3 regions of the Sporosarcina sp. 6E9 genome follow, and region 2 is predicted to be linked to each of the others. Evidence: riboswitches for the same ligand, from Rfam matches in the RefSeq annotation. Region 2 holds a riboswitch; each other region holds the start of a gene.
What was found. A riboswitch is a leader RNA that binds a small molecule or an ion and turns the genes downstream of it on or off. The one in region 2 is predicted to bind preQ1.
Positions count from the first base shown of each region.

Region 1 (3,196 bases), 1.3 Mb from region 2:
CCATTCGCAGATTCCTTAGGTGCTACCCCTTTTGTTATCGGACTTGCAGTTGGAATTTATTCCTTTTCTAATATGATTGGCAATGTTATTTCTGGCTTTATGACAGACAAACGCGGTCCATTTCTAATTTTGGTTTTTGGTTTATTTGCGTCAGCAGTTTCGTTGCTATTATATTTCACAATCACCGATCCAGTCAGTTTGTTGGGCATCCGTTTCCTTCATGGTTTTATGGAGGGGCTAATCGTTCCGGCAGCATTTACATTTTTAGCGAACCGTACGGAAGTAACAAATCGCGGAAGGAGTGTTGCCATTTCAGGCGCATTTGTTGGATTGGCTGCCATTATAGGACCTGCATATGGGGGAATTGTCGCTGCAAAATCAAGCCCGGCTTTCGTCATGGCGATAAATGGGATCATGATGTTCATAATCGCGATTGCCGCGTTCTTCGTTCTCCGTTCATTTAAATACGTCAGGAAAGAGCAAACTTCAAAAAACAACACTCGAGTCAGACATCTATTTCGCTCGCCTGGGATGGTGCGTTCGTTTGCCGGTGCATTCTTCCTCATGTTTTCACAAGGTGTTTTAGCACTGGTCTTGCCGTTAAAAATTGTCTCACTTGGTTTCGATGCCAAAACAAGTGGCATGTTATTAAGTGCATTCGGCGTCACAGCGGTCCTGATATTTTTACTTCCGGTCAATCGCATATTCGACCGCGTTCGTCCGATTATCACGCTCGCATTCGGGTTGTCAATGATGGGCATTAGCATGCTATTCTTAAGTCAACTGGAAGCATTAAACTTCTTATATTTTGCAATGATTATTTACGGTATTGGATTTGCCTTTTTATTCCCATCTATTAACTCTTTACTGATTGACTCATCTTCGCCTGACTTTCGCGGAAAAGCATATGGATACTTCTATGCATTCTTTTCAATTGGTGCAGTCGTCGGATCCAGCGTGATCGGTTTCTTGGATTTGACGTTCTCAAGTTCTTTCATGTTGACAGGTGTTATTTTAATTGTCGTCGCTGGTTATTCGCTCATTGGGAATACGAAAAAAAATTCGTTTGACAATGCTCCGCCCATCAGCTAAAGTCTTAGATGGAAATACACATATTGTTCGAGAGAGGTTCATAGCGACCCTCTATAAAAAACTATGGATGCTGAAAAATGATTTCCAATCGATTTCATTGTTTCCACATTTATGGACCTCCCTCGACATAATAAACGGGAGGTTTTTTTATTGGCTGGAAGAGATGAATCTACATTGACGGGTTTAACATTGTTAGGAAATCAACATACGGAGTACAAAGACACCTATAATCCTGGTGTCTTAGAAGCGATTGACAATTTGCATACGAAACGTGATTATTTCGTGAAGTTCAATTGTCCGGAATTTACATCATTGTGCCCGCAAACAGGTCAACCAGACTTTGCAACGATGTACATTAGTTTTATACCTGATCAAAAACTTGTAGAGAGTAAAGCATTGAAATTATATTTATTCAGTTTCCGTAATCATGGCGATTTTCACGAGGACTGCGTCAATATCATTATGAATGATTTAATCGAATTGATAGAACCAAGATACATAGAAGTATGGGGCAAGTTCACGCCGCGTGGTGGACTATCCATTGATCCTTACTGCAATTACGGGAAGCCGGGAACGAAGTACGAACAGATGGCCGAGCATCGGATGCTGAATCATGATATGAATCCGGAAAAAATCGATAATCGCTAATGGAGGCTCTTAAACCATGTTATATTATTTAAACGGTCTATTTGTCGGATTATTGATTTTATCTAATGTGTTGGCAGTAAAACTGTTCAGTATTGGCGATTGGATTGTGTTGCCCGCGGCTGTCATCATTTATGTTTTTACTTATCCAATCCTAGATGTCATCACAGAAGCATACGGAAAAGAAGCAGCTCGGCGCACTGTACTGACAGGTTTTCTGGCACAAATTTTGGCAATCGGATTCATATGGATTGCGATCAAATTGCCTGCCGCTTCTTTTTACGAAAACCAACAATCATTTGAATTAATCTTCACTGCTGGCTTCCGTGTTACAATCGCAAGTCTGGTCGCTTATCTGGTTAGTCAGAATTTAGATGTGACGATTTTTGATAAGCTGAAAAAACGACACGGCAAAAAGAAGTTGTGGATTAGAAATAATTTATCAACGATGGCGAGTCAACTTGTCGATACGGCCATTTTCATCTCGATTGCTTTTTACGGCACAATGCCATTGGGTGTACTAATCGGGATGATTTTCAGCCAGTATATTTTCAAGTTCATCGTCGCGATCATCGACACACCGGTTGTTTATGCACTCGTTGCAATATGCAGAAGAACTGAGAAGAAAGAACAATTGAATGCAGCAACTGCTCGAACTTGAATTTAATGTTTGCCCCTCCCCCTTTCAAGGAATTAATGAATGAGGGAGGTTTTTTATGGATATTTTTACAGTGGGTCACTCTACACATACAAAGGAAGAATTTTTACAATTGCTTCAGGATGGAAATATTGATTTCTTAGTTGATGTGCGTGCGTTTCCAGGAAGTCGGAAGTTTCCACATTTTCATAAAGACCGCATGAGTATTTGGTTACCTGAATCAGGAATCGACTACGTCCACATTAAAGAACTTGGCGGTCGTCGCAATAAATCCAAAACCATTGATAACAACATTAATGATGCATGGGAAAATCGATCGTTTCACAATTATGCAGATTATACGCTTGAAGAGGGTTTCCAGATAGGTCTTGGGAAATTAAAGGAAATTGCCGAAAACAACTCTGTAGCTTATTGTTGTTCCGAACGCCATCCTGCTAGATGTCACCGATTATTGATTAGCAATTGGTTATCACTTAACGGTTGGACCGTTCGTCATATTCTTGATGGTCCAAAAGGATACACTAAAATCGAAGCGCATATTCCTGGCCAATGGGGTGCCCCACCAGTTTTGAATAAAGATGGTACAGTAATGTATCCAAAATGAAATGACATTAGGATTTGATCGCCAATTAAATACATAAAGGCATATAAAAAAGGGTAGCGATTGCTACCCTCTTTTTCTCATGTTGTTTCAGTTTGTTCTGGTTGAAACGCGCGTATCTCATCCAAAAATGCTTCCCCGTACCGCTCCAGCTTTGCCAGTCCGACACCATTTACTTCAAGGAACTCCTCTTCTGTGAC
Region 1 is NZ_JAGEMN010000001.1:647,242-650,437, reverse strand. Features, by position in the region: gene J4G36_RS03435 (MFS transporter) at 1-1,092, shown strand, start outside; PreQ1 riboswitch class I at 1,120-1,163, shown strand; gene queF (preQ(1) synthase) at 1,243-1,740, shown strand; gene J4G36_RS03425 (queuosine precursor transporter) at 1,757-2,398, shown strand; gene J4G36_RS03420 (DUF488 domain-containing protein) at 2,454-2,999, shown strand; gene recQ (DNA helicase RecQ) at 3,077-3,196, opposite strand, start outside.
Region 1: it holds a riboswitch for preQ1, as region 2 does, so the genes downstream of both, queF (preQ(1) synthase) here and queC (7-cyano-7-deazaguanine synthase QueC) in region 2, are expected to answer to the same signal.

Region 2 (3,196 bases):
CCAAGGCCTTTGTGAAGTGCGGGATTCCCACCTGAAATTGTGACATGTGAAAAGGACTGTCCGCCTATGTTTTTGAGTTCCTCTACAATTTCAATTGGGCGTTTCAATTCACTTTTACCCGAGCCGTCCCACGTAAAACTTGAATCGCACCAAGCGCATGAATAATCACATCCAGCAGTTCGGACGAACATCGTTTTTTGCCCCATAACCATACCTTCACCTTGAATTGTTGGACCGAATACTTCCATTACAGGAATTTTCATAGAGCGTCCTCATGTTCTGGTCGGTAGACGACATAGCTTGTCGGCGTTTCCCGAACAATGACTTGAAGACAGACTGGCTGATTTATTCTTGTCTGCAGTACTATTTGAATGGACTGCGAAATCTGTTCTGCTAAACGTTCAGTCGTTGGAAAATTCGTTTGGAATTCAGGATGATCATTTAGGACGGAATGATCATACTTTTTATGAATTAAATCTTTAATTATCTTGAAATCAATGAGGAAACCGGATGAGTCCAATTTGTTTCCTCCGATTGTTACATTTATATAGTAAGTATGGCCATGCATCATCTGACATTTCCCAGCATCTTCGTTTGGAATGAAATGCGCAGCTGAAAAATGCATGTCTTTATTTAATTCGAATCGATAGGAATGTTGCACTTGTGGATAAAATTGTTGCATCATTTGGCCGCACCTACTGACTTTTGAGATAAGTAAGTGGCAAGTCCCGCGTTTCGCAACAAGCACGCAGGACATTTTCCGCATCCTGAACTTGGGATCCCGTTGTAGCAAGTAAGCGTTTTTTCTTGCACAAAATCAAACGCATCAAGTTCATCAGCCAATGCCCACACTTCAGATTTATCCAGCCACATGAGCGGTGTATGGATAACGAACCTTCCGTCCATTGCTAAATTCAATGTGACATTAAGAGACTTGATAAAATTGTCCCGGCAATCAGGATAGCCGCTGAAGTCTGTTTCACTAACACCAGTAATGAGATGGCGAGCGCCAATGGCATCCGCATAAACAGCCGCAAATGAGAGAAATAAATGATTCCTCCCGGGTACAAAAGTCGACGGAAGTTCGCCGTCCTTTTCTATCACGTCGATATCATCCCGCGTTAATGCATTTGCAGATAACTGATTAATCAAATTCATATCCAGCACCTTGAATGATACATTGAGTTCTTTTGCAATTAATCGCGCATATTCAATTTCATCCGAATGGCGCTGTCCATAATCGAACGTCACCGTCGCAACTTCACCAAATTTTTTTAATGCCCAAAACAGGCACGTCGTACTATCCTGGCCGCCACTAAAAACAACGACCGCTTTTTCATTCTTCAAAGTAATCATCTCCTTAGTTTTTTAGAGAGGGAGTTCGCGAACCTCTTTTTACAATGCTAATGATAACATATATACAACCCTCAGGGGGAGAGTAATAGGTACCTGTGCAAGACACTAATCAGTATATTCACTACAATTGCATAGCCGTGAATAGTCATAATTGCACCTTGCACAGGTACCTATTCTACGATCCATGCGGGAGCACGGGAACACTACTTTTCTGTTATACTATTCTTCTAGAACGTTAATGACTGCTAAAATTATTTTTCATTATTAACATAGCGTTAGAAGTGCGGGAGGGGTGGCTTATATGATGGAACCTTATTTCATAACTGCATCTAAGAGAATGTGCCAAGAGGCCGGTATGGATCCAAATGAGGTTTCAAGACCGAAGAAATTTTTAAGTGAAGTAGCATTTGAGGATAGACGAAAATCCTATAGTGAAATATTATCTGTTGTGAGTTTTTTCTCGAATAAACTACTAGACTCGCTACAGGGGACGCCAATACTTGTGGTGGTTTCGGATGCAGAGGGTTATCTGTTAGATATTGATGGGGATGCAACGATCAAATCTATGATTGAACAATTTGGCATTAAAAAGGGCAGTCTTTTCACTCAAGAAGATACGGGAACGAATGTGATTAGTCTCGCATTGCAAGAGAAGCAACCAATCAGTATTATTGGCGACCAACATTATCATACTTTTCTTCATGAAATTGCGTGCTATGGAACGGCGTTTTATATTACTGATGAAAATAAAAAGCTTGGCAGCGTATGTATCATGATGCCGATTCAGTTTCAGAATCCGCTCTTCTTAACGATGTTAAGCCAGTCGATTGATTCGATTGAAAGAGAGTTATTACTGAGAAAACAAAATAGGAAATTGGATATTCTTAATCAAATCATGTTGAGCAGAACCCGAAACGGAATTGTAATTACTGATGAGTTTGGCATCACAATCGAGTTTAATGAATTTGCTCAAAAAATCTCGAATACTAGTCGGGAATCAGTCATCGGGAGAAATATTTGCGAATCGCCTTTAACTGGTGACTATTTCAAAGAAGTACTGGAACAAGAAAAAATGTTTAATAATGAAGAACTTAAATTTGAAGATAAGTCCGGGAATCTTGTCGTCTGCCTATTTGATGCACAACCGATTTATGAAGGGGACAAAATGATTGGTGCTTTTGGTCAGTTCAGAGATATTTCCGAAAGGTATTTATTGCAAGAGCAATATAACTACTTAGCCTATCATGATGAATTAACGAAATTGCCTAACCGCCGATATATAAAAAGAGAAATAGACACAATCATCCGGGAACTCCACTCGGGCGTTCATCGGACATTAGCACTTTTATACATAGATTTGGATCGTTTTAAAATCATTAATGATAATTTCAATCATTCATACGGGGATTACTTGCTTACAGAGGTGAGTAAGCGTTTATCAACTTGCCTGGGTGAAAATGATGTTCTTGCCCGAATGGGTGGTGATGAATTCATCTTCTTGCTCAAGGATTTTGAAGATGCTAATTACGTTGAAAACAAAGCAGAAGCGATCATTAATCTGTTTACGCAACCATTTTTAATTCAAAATAAAGAAATTCATACGACAGCTAGTATAGGCGTTGCGATTTATCCAGATTATCCACTTTCCTATGAAAAGCTTATGGTTTATGCTGACAACGCGATGTATCAAGCAAAATTACAAGGTAAAAACCGATACGTCGTTCACAGTTCCGATATATTAAAAGTCATGCAAGACGAATACAGTCTGGAGTTAGATTTGGGAAGAGCGGTTGAGAATAATGAGTTTGTCCTTCATTACCAACCTCAAGTTCATAATCTT
Region 2 is NZ_JAGEMN010000001.1:1,992,011-1,995,206, reverse strand. Features, by position in the region: gene queE (7-carboxy-7-deazaguanine synthase QueE) at 1-263, opposite strand, end outside; gene queD (6-carboxytetrahydropterin synthase QueD) at 260-685, opposite strand; gene queC (7-cyano-7-deazaguanine synthase QueC) at 682-1,347, opposite strand; PreQ1 riboswitch class I at 1,355-1,398, opposite strand; gene J4G36_RS10145 (EAL domain-containing protein) at 1,658-3,196, shown strand, end outside.

Region 3 (3,196 bases), on a different contig from region 2:
CTTCTGTCGCTGGATTGATTGCAAAGTGCGATAACGGTTCTGCAGCGCCGTAAAATACAAGTCCGATTCCCATTCCTGCAGAAAATAGCATGGCAATCCATGTAACTGTTGAAAATTGCGGACGGTCCGTGTCTTTACCTAAACGAATTTTTCCATATGGACTTAAAAGAAGAAAAATTGCTAAGGCAACCATAAATGACATCAACATCATATAATACCAACCAAATGTTGACGCAACAAGGTTTTTAATGTTTGTTGTAATGGCCTCAAAACTTTCCGGTGCAATGGCACCATAGCCAACAGCTATGATAATCAGTGCGATTGTTATAAAAAATACATTTGATATTTTCTTCATTTTTCCCCCTACTAATATTTGGTTTTTTGCACATGATTTTCTACTATAACAGAATCGATTTTTTAGGCAAATCAAGTTTTAAGGGTAGTATTCCGAATTTCAAAGCTTTTATGCATGGTTTTATCGTCACTTGTATTGCTACAGAATTGAGTTTCGATAGAGGAGGAAGAGTACTAAATTAGCTTTTCATTTTTGTTGAAAATAAATCATAAATGAATAAAAAGACTTGGTATAGATCGAAGAACATTCAAGACTTTAAACCTATTAATCCTCGTCTTTTATATCTCGGTCAGGTGGAAGCGGCTCATTCAACCATTCAGTCAATTGCTGTTTTGCGATTTCAAGTTGATCAAAATACAGTTCGAACTGGTCTTGGTTAATCATAAACTGTTCTCCGTCATGAACCGCACGAATGCGTCCTTCCAGTACGTATTTAGTGACTTGTTCGACAGGCATACCAAGTTGCTCAGCAGCCTTTGGGATTGTAATATACATCGTTTCGCACGCCTCCTTAGTAAAATACCCACCATTTCAGACTGAAATGGTGGGTATTAAAGATTAAATAAGTTTTTTGAAATCTAATCGTTTATTCAATGCATACATAATTGGCACGCCAATCGCCATAATTATGAATTCACCAAGTGCAAGGATTAGATACACGGATAGAAACGGGATTCCATTGTAATCTGGTATATCTGCAAAAATTTTAAGTTGATAAGCGATGATAATCATTAAAATTGTGAAAACTGCGGTGTTAACCAACATTCTTTTAATAATGCCTTTAATGAATTTCGCTGAAATAATCGTAATGGAAAGAGCAAGTAAAGAATGAAACACGCCAAAAACGACATCAACTAAAATCGGTGAGAAAAGAAAGTTGGCAACGAGGACGCCAATTACAATCCCGAATATATACTTTTTATTAAAAACAACGAGATGATTAAATATCTCTGAAACTCGAAATTGAACGAGCATAAATCCGAAAGGGACGATCAAAAATGTAACAGCCACATACAAAGCGGCAATAACACCACTCGTAGCCATAGTTCTAACGTTCATTATTCATTTCTCCTTAGTTTTTTTCCGTGGGATGGTTACGAACCACGTATTCATATAGCATAACTTTATCCATTATACACATCCCGTGGAAAATGTGAAGCGGTTTTATTATGAAGCGCACCCGGTAATTGGAAGACTTGAGGATGTTCCTTAGTCTGCAAACAATGAAAAGGAGATAGTGTGTTCTTGATACATGGTGTGTTTATAGGTACAAAGAATGGTATTCTAATAGTAAAGCGATTGGAGGGGAAGCTTTGTCACAACGTCTTTCATATTGTCTAGTTTTGTTAGGGGCTGTGCTTTGGGGGACAACGGGAACAGCTCAAACGTTCATGCCGCAAACAATTCATCCACTAGCGGTAGGGGCCTCAAGACTCGCGGTGGGTGGTTTCACATTATTAGCTATTTTACTGATCATGCGAAAAATAGATTTTCGAAACTGGCCGTGGCGTCCCACGATATATGCTGCAATTTCGATGGCTGTCTTCCAGTATTTGTTTTTCTCTTCTGTAAGACTAACTGGAATTGCGATTGGGACGGTTGTGATCATTGGAAGCGCACCCGTTTTTTCAGGATTTATAGAATGGCTTGTATTGAAACGTCGCCCAAATGGCGTATGGATGATTGCGACGTTACTCGCAATTGTTGGATGCGCCTTGCTCTTTATAAAAAATGATGGAATCGCCGTCAATCCAATTGGCGTGACAATGTCGCTCGGCGCTGGACTATTATTTGCGTTTTATGCACTTGTCAATAAAGAAGTCCTTGAAAAAACGGAAGCTATTCCCGCCGTTGCAGTCATCTTTTCAATGAGTGCACTTATGTTACTGCCATTTCTTTTACGATTTGACACGGAGGGGCTGCTGACTGGAAGCGGAATTGCAGTGGTCATCTACCTTGGAATCGCAACGACGAGCGTTGCCTATATTCTATTTTCAACGGGGCTGAAACGCATACCTTCCTCATCTGCCGTAACGCTTTCACTTGCAGAACCGCTCACAGCGGCTTTGCTAAGTGTTTTTATTGTAGGAGAGCGCTTAATTTTAACCTCATGGATTGGAATTGTCATGCTGCTCGGCGGGATTTTGGTTTTAACAATGAGTAGACGAAAAACAAAAGAAAGCCATGTCGCGTGTGAATGACATGGCTTAGTTTATGGGTGCATCTATTATAGGTTCCGCATGAACGGGCTCGGCATTTCGAATTGCCCGTATTAAAACAATAAATATGATTTCCATAATAAATGTGAGTATCGCAACAACTGCAAGCCATGAATGACTTGGCATATTCATTGAAAAAGACAAGAAAGCTAATGAAAGTAGATTGAATGTCATATAAAAAGTAAAGACAGTGTTCGTCCGATTAATTAATGCTGTATGTTCGTAATCTTCCACTATCCTTTTCAAAATCAAGAAAACAGCGTAAGCAAGAATTAATTTTAAAAAAAGCAATCCAGCTGAATAGATGCCCCAGCCAAAAGAAATTACCCCGTCTAGATTAACAAAAGTAGTTGGAATGGACACGAAAATCATTCCGACAGCAAAAATTCCTGCTTTTTGTGCGATTGGATAATGTTCTCGAAGTCCAAAACAGCCCGATGCGATTAAACAATAACCAATAGGATCGGGAAGTATGTCAATCATCTCAATATTAAATTGTAGTAGTACAAAGAGGTATCCCCAAAAAATTAAATTCAAAGCACTTTTCATTTTGAAGCACCTCTTTCATGAATCAGCCTGTCAACATCTTCTTGATTTAAATTAGGTAACTGGCTATTAAATG
Region 3 is NZ_JAGEMN010000002.1:142,730-145,925, reverse strand. Features, by position in the region: gene J4G36_RS12310 (BCCT family transporter) at 1-355, opposite strand, end outside; gene J4G36_RS12305 (MerR family transcriptional regulator) at 620-850, opposite strand; gene J4G36_RS12300 (QueT transporter family protein) at 914-1,414, opposite strand; PreQ1 riboswitch class I at 1,422-1,466, opposite strand; gene J4G36_RS12295 (EamA family transporter) at 1,669-2,556, shown strand; gene J4G36_RS12290 (hypothetical protein) at 2,563-3,111, opposite strand; gene J4G36_RS12285 (hypothetical protein) at 3,120-3,196, opposite strand, start outside.
Region 3: it holds a riboswitch for preQ1, as region 2 does, so the genes downstream of both, J4G36_RS12300 (QueT transporter family protein) here and queC (7-cyano-7-deazaguanine synthase QueC) in region 2, are expected to answer to the same signal.